Regions from separate parts of the Enterobacter sp. 4974935 genome, predicted to be linked through region 1. Evidence: predicted binding sites of a transcription regulator. Region 1 holds the regulator's gene; each other region holds the start of a gene.
What was found. The regulator Fur, encoded in region 1, represses iron uptake genes when iron is present. The targets are predictions, from matches to a motif close to ATAATAATGAGAACNACTATCAA.
Positions count from the first base shown of each region.

Region 2: a site for Fur is predicted at 1,343-1,365, ahead of AC4OVS_RS09935 (TonB-dependent siderophore receptor). Genes of this name have one in related genera too.
Region 3: a site for Fur is predicted at 1,311-1,333, ahead of feoA (ferrous iron transporter A). Genes of this name have one in related genera too.

Region 1 covers NZ_JBZWGT010000003.1:3,058,745-3,061,740, reverse strand. Annotated here, with positions in the region: gene chiP (chitoporin ChiP) at 1-635, shown strand, start outside; gene chiQ (ChiQ/YbfN family lipoprotein) at 683-1,009, shown strand; gene fur (ferric iron uptake transcriptional regulator) at 1,102-1,548, opposite strand; gene fldA (flavodoxin FldA) at 1,840-2,370, opposite strand; gene ybfE (LexA regulated protein) at 2,526-2,813, opposite strand; gene ybfF (esterase) at 2,942-2,996, opposite strand, start outside.
Region 2 covers NZ_JBZWGT010000003.1:1,833,043-1,836,038, reverse strand. Annotated here, with positions in the region: gene AC4OVS_RS09945 (YciC family protein) at 1-673, shown strand, start outside; gene AC4OVS_RS09940 (septation protein A) at 687-1,226, shown strand; gene AC4OVS_RS09935 (TonB-dependent siderophore receptor) at 1,407-2,996, shown strand, end outside.
Region 3 covers NZ_JBZWGT010000003.1:138,769-141,764, forward strand. Annotated here, with positions in the region: gene feoB (Fe(2+) transporter permease subunit FeoB) at 1-1,012, opposite strand, end outside; gene feoA (ferrous iron transporter A) at 1,043-1,270, opposite strand; gene AC4OVS_RS01750 (Tex family protein) at 1,607-2,996, opposite strand, start outside.

The DNA.
Region 1 (2,996 bases):
ACAAATTTGATATCGCAGGTAGCCCGCTGAGCACCAGCTATCAGTTCTACGGTACGCGCGACAAGGTCAGCGATGGCAGCGTAAATGATATTTATGACGGCACCGCGTGGTTACAGGCGCTGACCTTCGGCTACAAGGTGGGTCAGGTTGATTTGCGTCTGGAGGGGACATGGGTCAAGGCAGAAGGGCAACAGGGCTATTTCCTGCAACGTATGACGCCAACCTACGCCTCTTCCAACGGTCGTCTGGATATCTGGTGGGATAACCGCTCTGACTTCAACGCCGACGGCGAAAAGGCAGTCTTCTTCGGCGCAATGTATGATCTGAAGAACTGGAACCTGCCTGGCTGGGCAGTGGGCGCGTCCTACGCGTATGCCTGGGACGCGAAGCCAGCGGATATGGCTACGCCAGACGCCTACTACGATCCGAACTACCGTCTGAAAGAGTCTTCATACAGTCTGGATGCGATTTATACCCTGCAGGAGGGCCGTGCGAAAGGCACGATGTTCAAACTGCACTTCACCCAGTATGACAACCACTCCGATATCCCGAGCTACGCGGGCGGTTACGGCAACATCTTCCAGGATGAGCGCGACGTGAAATTCATGGTCATTGCGCCATTTACCATCTTCTGATGAATGCTGCGGCGGGCTGTGTCCCGCCGTTATGGAGACTGAACATGATGAAAAAAAGGGTAATCGTTGCGCTGCTGGCATTCGGGCTGGTGGCGTGCGCGCAGGATCAGGCGCCGAAAGAAGACTCCCGTCTGAAAGAGGCGTATAGCGCTTGCATCAATACCGCACAAGGTTCACCTGAGAAGATTGAAGCCTGTCAAAGCGTGCTGAACGAGCTAAAAAAAGACAAAGCCCATGAGCAATTCGCCACGCAGGAAAACGTTCGCGTGATGGATTACCAGGCCTGTATTCAGGCGCGTAAAACCGGTAACGATCAGGAAGTGGCGAAGCGTTGCGATAAGATATGGGACGAGATTCGCAATAACAATAAATAAGTTGCTTTACGCCCGGTGGCGCTGCGCTTACCGGGCTTTTTCCAGGCAAAAAAAAGCCAACCTCACGGTTGGCTCAGAGTATTAACACTGACTTATTTTGCGTCGTGAGCATGTTCATTTTCGCGGCAATCCCCTTCAGCACAGTGACCGTACAGGTACAGGCTGTGGTTGGTCAGGCGGATGCCATGACGGGCGGCGATTTCACGCTGGCGTGATTCAATGGAATCATCGCTAAATTCAATGACCTTGCCACAGTCGAGGCAGATCAGGTGATCGTGGTGGTGTTGCTGAGTCAGCTCGAACACGGATTTACCGCCTTCGAAATTATGACGAGTAACAATGCCCGCGTCATCAAACTGGTTCAGCACACGATAGACGGTTGCCAGCCCAATCTCTTCACCCATATCGATAAGACGCTTATAAAGGTCTTCCGCACTGACATGGTGATTGTCTGGCCCCTGAAGCACTTCAAGGATTTTTAACCGAGGAAGCGTTACTTTCAGGCCAGCTTTCTTTAATGCGGTATTGTTGTCAGTCATGCGGAATCTGTCCTGTTGCTAAACGATTCACTTCAAAAGAAGAAGTGACAGAAAATGCACTTGGGATAATGCGTCTCATTATAGAACTGCCATGGCTAAATGAAAACTGCAAGTCTCAAGCAAAGTATGCTTATAAAAACGTGGTATCACCAACAAACTTGTTCGATGGCACCCACTTTTTACCAGGGGGATATTGTACAGGTCTGGACGAAAAAGTTAAAAGTTTGTAGCAATTAATTTAATCGGTTTTACCTGGACAACGGGCGCAACCGGAGTTGCGCCGCAGGGATATCAGGCGTTAAGGATATCGTCCAGGTTCAGCTCTTCACGAACCTGCTTAACCCATTTTTCTACACGCTCTGCGGTCAGCTCTGGCTGACGGTCTTCATCAATGGCAAGGCCAACGAAGTGATCGTCATCTGCCAGACCTTTGGAAGCTTCGAAGTGGTAACCCGCTGTTGGCCAGTGACCAACGATCGCCGCACCGCGCGGCTCAATGATGTCGCGAATAGTGCCCAGCGCATCACAGAAATACTCAGCGTAGTCTTCCTGATCGCCACAGCCAAACAGGGCAACCAGCTTGCCGTTGAAGTCGACTTCTTCCAGCGTCGGGAAGAAATCGTCCCAGTCACACTGTGCTTCACCGTAGTACCAGGTCGGGATGCCCAACAGCAGGATGTCATAGCCCTCGAGATCTTCTTTGCTGCTCTTGGCGATGTCATGCACATCAGCAACGTCTTTACCGAGCTGTTTTTGAATGTTTTTTGCGATATTTTCAGTATTGCCGGTATCACTGCCAAAGAAAATGCCGATGATTGCCATGAGTAAAATAACCTCTTGAAACTTAATGGTATGGTGGCGCAAATTGTCCACGGATAAGGGCAATAATAGCAGAACAGGCAACCCTGCGGAAACAGCTATCACGCAGGACTGCACTCTGTGCTACATGAAAAAGGTAATATTGGGGATTTTCTGACTCACGCCTTGCCGCGTAACGTCTCAAGCTGGGCGATCAGCATCTCTTCGATCAGTTCGCTGCGGCTGATGTTGCGCGCGTCAGCTAACTCGTTAAGCGCATCGACGGCATCGGCATTCAGCTTGAGTTCGACACGCTTAAGCCCACGATTTTTATCGCGTTTAAGCTGGTTGCGTTTATTGATACGCAGCTGTTCATCGCGCGAAAGCGGATTCGTTTTCGGTCGTCCCGGTCGACGCTCATTCGCGAACAGATCTAGTGTCGTACGGTCCGTTTGTTCTTTGGCCATGATTCTGAGACTTCGGGGGAAACACGCCGCCCTGCTAATGCCCGGGCGATAAGCGCGCCATCATACATCACCCATATCCACACGCCAACGACTGGAAGCCCGTCGTCTTCCGGTCGCTGGCTTTTTAATCAATTCGCTGTATCAGTAAGATAGCGGCGAATGGCGCGCAGGACCGCATCCGGT
Region 2 (2,996 bases), 1.2 Mb from region 1:
ACTGATCGCGTTGTTGTGCGCCTTCATTACGGTGGTGCTGGGTCATGCGTTCTCACCCAGTGATGAACAGATTGCCTCGCTGAGCCAGGGGGATCATCTTGCAGGCAGCGCAGGGTTATTTGACCTTGTGCAGAATATGACGCCAGAGCAACAGCAAATCTTGCTGCGTGCATCTGCGGCATCTACCTTCTCGGGGCTAATCGGCAACGCCATTCTGGCAGGTGGCGTGTTGCTGATGATCCAGCTGGTGTCTGCCGGCCAACGCGTCAGCGCGTTACGTGCCATCGGGGCCAGTGCTCCGGTGCTGCCGAAACTGTTTATCCTCATCTTCCTGACTACGCTGCTGGTCCAGATGGGGATAATGTTGGTTGTCGTTCCGGGCGTGCTGCTGGCTATCGTGCTTTCATTTGCGCCAGTAATGGTTGTGCAGGACAAAATGGGTATTTTCACCGCCATGCGCAGCAGTATAAGGCTCGCGTGGGCGAATATGCGTCTGGTCGCCCCGGCCGTTATCAGCTGGTTGCTGGCCAAGACTCTACTGTTGCTGTTTGCGCCGAATTTTGCGGTATTAACGCCAAACGTCGGCGCGGTTGTCGCCAATACGCTGAGCAATCTGATTTCAGCTGTACTGCTGGTCTATTTGTTCCGCCTGTACATGTTAATTCGTCAGTAACCGGGATCGCAGAATGAAGCAGTTTCTTGATTTTTTACCGCTGATCGTATTTTTCGCTTTTTATAAGTTGTACGACATCTATGCCGGCACGCTGGCGTTGATTGTGGCAACGGCTGTGGTGCTGATTTACAGCTGGGTTCGCTATCGCAAAGTTGAAAAGATGGCGCTCATCACTTTCCTGATGGTGGCGGTGTTTGGTGGTCTGACGTTGTTCTTCCACAATGATGAATTTATCAAATGGAAGGTCACAGTGATTTACGGCCTGTTTGCGGGCGCGCTGCTCATCAGCCAGTGGGTGATGAAGAAGCCGCTGATCCAGCGCATGCTGGGGAAAGAACTGACGCTGCCGCAGGCTGTGTGGGGGCGTCTGAATATCGCCTGGGCGCTATTTTTTATTCTGTGTGGTCTGGCGAATATCTATATCGCATTCTGGCTGCCGCAGAATATCTGGGTCAACTTCAAGGTGTTTGGCCTGACGGCGCTGACCCTTATCTTCACCCTGCTCAGCGGCGTTTATATTTATCGCCACATGCCGCAGGATGACAAGCACTGATCCTTCTGGCCAGATCGTCACGCGGTCTGGCCTCTTTTCCCGCCTTCCCTTTTCTCCACAACCTTCCTGCGAAAATGTCTGAATCATGAAGATTTTATGGAGATTGCTGTCGCTTTATTGTAATGAGAATCACTATCATTAATATTCTTCATCGCATTTTTAACAAATGGAAATGAGTTGATGAATAACATAATAAGATTTGCCCCGGCTACACTTACACTCGCCATTCTTTCAACGCTATACCAGAGCGCGCACGCAGCGGAAGATCCTCTCGCCGATGGTGAAACAATGGTCGTTCAGGCAACCGCTGAAGAGGCCCTAAAGCAACAGCCGGGGGTTTCCATCATCACGGCAAAGGACATAGAAAAGGATCCACCGGTTAACGATCTTTCGGAAATTATTCGCAAAATGCCCGGGGTTAACCTCACCGGAAACAGCGCGACAGGCAGTCGTGGTAACAACCGCCAGATCGACATCCGCGGTATGGGGCCAGAGAACACGCTGATTCTGATTGACGGTGTGCCGGTGACGTCACGTAACTCGGTGCGCTACAGCTGGCGCGGGGAGCGCGACACCCGCGGGGACACCAACTGGGTTCCGCCAGAGATGGTTGAGCGCATTGAAGTACTCCGGGGACCAGCTGCCGCCCGCTATGGTTCGGGGGCTGCCGGCGGCGTCGTCAACATCATTACCAAACGCCCGTCCAACGACTGGCACGGCTCCCTCTCCCTGTACACTAACCAGCCTGAAAATGATAAAGAGGGGGCGACGAAACGCGCTAATTTTGATCTGAGCGGCCCCCTCGCGGGCGATGCGTTAACGATGCGCCTGTACGGGAACATCAACAAAACCGACGCAGATGCTCAGGACATCAACACCGCGCAAAACGGCTCTTACGCCGCCGGGCGAGAGGGCGTACGTAACAAGGACATTAATGCCCTGCTCTCCTGGAAACTCACACCACAGCAGATTATCGATTTCGACTACAGCTACAGCCGCCAGGGCAATATCTACGCGGGTGATACTCAATACAGCAACAGCAACGTCAGCCCTGACGGTCTGGTGTCGTCCCTGTATGGACACGAAACCAACCGAATGTACCGCCAGTCTTATGGCATTACGCACAACGGCATCTGGGACTGGGGTCAGTCAAAGTTCGGGGTTTATTATGAAAAGACCAACAACACCCGACTGGAAGAAGGCTCTACGGGCAAAGTTGAAGGGATGATCAATAGCGATAAATACGATACCAGCCGGCTGGAGTCATACCGTTCAACGGGTGAACTGAACATTCCTTTCTTCTGGCTGGTCGAACAGACGCTAACCGTGGGTGCAGAATGGAACCGTGATGAACTGAACGATCCGGCCTCAATGCAGTCGACAAATGTGTCGGGAGAAGTGATTAACGGCGTTCCCGGCACGGCTTCTGAGCGCAACAGCAAAAACAGCGCTGACCTCACCGGCATCTATCTTGAGGACAATATTGAAGCGCGTCAGGGCACCAACCTGATCCCAGGGCTCCGCTTTGATTATCACAATCAATTTGGCAGCAACTGGAGTCCGAGCCTGAACCTCTCTCAGGATTTGGGTGATATGTTCAAGGTTAAAGCGGGTATCGCTCGGGTATTTAAAGCGCCGAACTTGTATCAATCCAGCGAAGGCTATCTGCTTTCCACCCGCGGTAATGGCTGCCCGAATAACGTTTCCGAAGGAAGCTGTTATCTGTTAGGTAACCCGGATCTGGATCCGGAAATCAGCGTGAACAAAGAG
Region 3 (2,996 bases), 2.9 Mb from region 1:
AGATGGTCAACCATTCCGGGAAGTGGAGGGTGTAGCCCAGCCACTGAATACCGTGCACGAAGATAGCGACAGAGCCGCCATCAAAGATGGGTTGTAATGCACCGCCGATGTTTATAGCGAGCAGGAACATTACGTACATCACCAGTAAAAAGATTGGCAAACCGAGGAAGCGGTTGAGCACAATCTTATCCACGGCGGCGGTGAAGCGGCTGGGTTCAGCGGTTAATGCATTGCTGACCACGTCACAGATAGCGGCGATGGCCTGATAGCGCGCATCCGCAATATGCAGGGCCGGGTCGTCGAGCTCGTCGCTCAGGCGAGCCTGTGCAACGCTCAGTTTATCCGCCGCATCGCCTGCGTAGGCGCGGCTGTAGATATCGCCTTCCAGCATTTGCAGGCCAAGCCACAGGCGCTGTCTGGCGGGCATGGTGTTGTCCATCTCCTGCGCCAGCTGCCCGGCCTCGCGCAGCAGCGGCTGGGCGTAGTGCACCAGTTCGACGTCGGCATTGCCCGTGTGGCGGTCAATTGCCAGCTTCAGGGCGTCAATGCCGCGCGCGCGGGTAGAAACCAGCGGAACCACCGGGCAGCCCAGACGGGCGGAGAGGGCGTCGACGTCGATGCGCAGCTTTTGCTTCTCGGCGATGTCGAGCATGTTAAGCGCTACGATGCAGGGGATCCCCAGCTCCAGCAGCTGTAGCGTGAGGTACAGATTTCGTTCGAGATTGGAGGCATCCACCACATTGATGAGCAGATCCGCGTCGCCGCTCAGAATATAGTGGCAGGCAATTTGCTCATCGAGAGAGGTCTGAGATGAAATTGTGGTGAGTGAATAGGTCCCCGGTAAATCAACCAGCGTGACCTGATTATCTGTCGTGGTGAACTGGCCTTCTTTGCGTTCAACCGTTACGCCTGCCCAATTTCCCACACGCTGGCGTGCGCCGGTTAACTGATTAAATAAGGTTGTCTTGCCGGAATTAGGATTGCCAATTAAGCCAATAGTTAATTTTTTCATTGTTTTAGACTCACTGAAACCGCTGGCTTGTTAACGGGATAAAGATTCAACTTCAATTAATGCGAGGTCTTTTTTACGCAGAACCAGATTAACGCGTCGGGTTTCGATATGAACAGGATCGCCCAACGGCGCCACGCGCACCACCTGGAATGATGAGCCGGGTAGCATGCCCAGTGACAGTAGCTTCTGCCGATAGGCCGGGCTTATCTCACGGGTAAAACCGATAATTTTCCACGCACTTTCTGGAGTGAATTGCATAGCGCCTGATTCCACGAGAGGTTAAATAATCAACACTGCGATGATAATGAGAATAGTTTTTATCAGCAATAATAAAAATGTGACGGGATGTTGTTAATCGTATTAATTTGCGGTCTGCTTGACCTTGCTCAATATTTGCGGGAATACCCGGGAAGGAATAAAAAGCGTATTTGTTAATGGAGTGATAAATAGCGGTTTAAATATGGATATGCAATCGGTTTCATATTTTACGATATAATTTTTCCCCTCACCCCGGCCCTCTCCCCAAAAGGGCGAGGGTGTTCAAGTTCCCTCTCCCCTTTGGGGAGAGGGTTAGGGTGAGGGGCATTTACAGGATTAGCGTTTCTTACCCATCGCCGCTGCCAGAGCATCCATCATCGCGCTGTTGCCTGCTGGCTGTGCGTCACGTCCGCGTGGCTTCGCGGCTTTCGCTGCCGGACGCTGCTGTTCACGGCCACCGCCATTACCGCCACGGCGCGCGTTAGTGTCGCCCGGCTGCTCGTCCAGACGCATGGTCAGGGCGATACGCTTACGCTGAAGATCCACTTCCAGCACTTTCACCTTCACGATGTCGCCCGCTTTGACCACGGTGTGCGGATCTTCAACGAACTTGTCGGCGAGGGAAGAGATATGCACCAGACCGTCCTGATGCACGCCGATATCCACAAACGCGCCAAAGTTGGTGACGTTGGTTACCGCCCCTTCCAGCACCATGCCCGGCAGCAGGTCGTTCATGGTTTCCACGCCGTCAGCAAAGGTCGCGGTTTTAAACTCAGGACGCGGATCGCGGCCCGGTTTTTCCAGCTCTTTGATGATGTCAGTGACCGTCGGCACGCCGAACTGTTCGTCGGTAAAATCCACCGCTTTCAGGTTACGCAGCGCGCTGCTGTCGCCCATCAGGTCTTTCAGCGCCTGCTGGGTGGCGGCCAGGATACGCTCGACAACCGGATAGGCTTCCGGGTGAACGGTAGAGGCATCCAGCGGGTTATCGCCGTGGTTGATGCGCAGGAAGCCCGCGCACTGCTCAAAAGCTTTTGGCCCCAGACGGCTCACCTTCAGCAGCTGCTGGCGGTTCTGGAACTGACCGTTCTCATCACGCCAGGCGACGATATTCTGCGCCATCATACGGGTCAGGCCTGCTACGCGGGTCAGCAGCGGAACGGAAGCGGTGTTCAGGTCCACGCCGACGGCGTTAACGCAGTCTTCCACCACCGCATCCAGCTTGCGCGCCAGTTGCGTCTGGCTCACGTCGTGCTGATACTGGCCCACGCCGATGGATTTCGGGTCAATTTTCACCAGCTCCGCCAGCGGATCCTGCAAACGACGGGCGATAGAGACCGCACCGCGCAGGGAAACGTCCAGTTCCGGGAACTCCTGCGCTGCCAGCTCAGAGGCGGAATAGACAGATGCCCCCGCTTCGCTGACGATCACTTTCTGCGCCGTCACTTTCGGGAACTGCTTCTGCACGTCGAGATAGAAACGTTCGGTTTCGCGGGACGCCGTACCGTTACCGATGGCAACCAGCTCAACGTTGTACTTTTCGCACAGCGCGGCGACCACGACAGCCGCTTTCGCTGCCTGACCGGTGTGCGGGTAAATGGTGTCGGTGGCAACCAGCTTGCCGGTGCCGTCAACCACGGCCACCTTCACGCCGGTGCGCAGACCCGGATCGAGACCCATGGTGGCGCGCAGGCCAGCCGGCGCAGCCATCAGCAGGTCGTGCAGG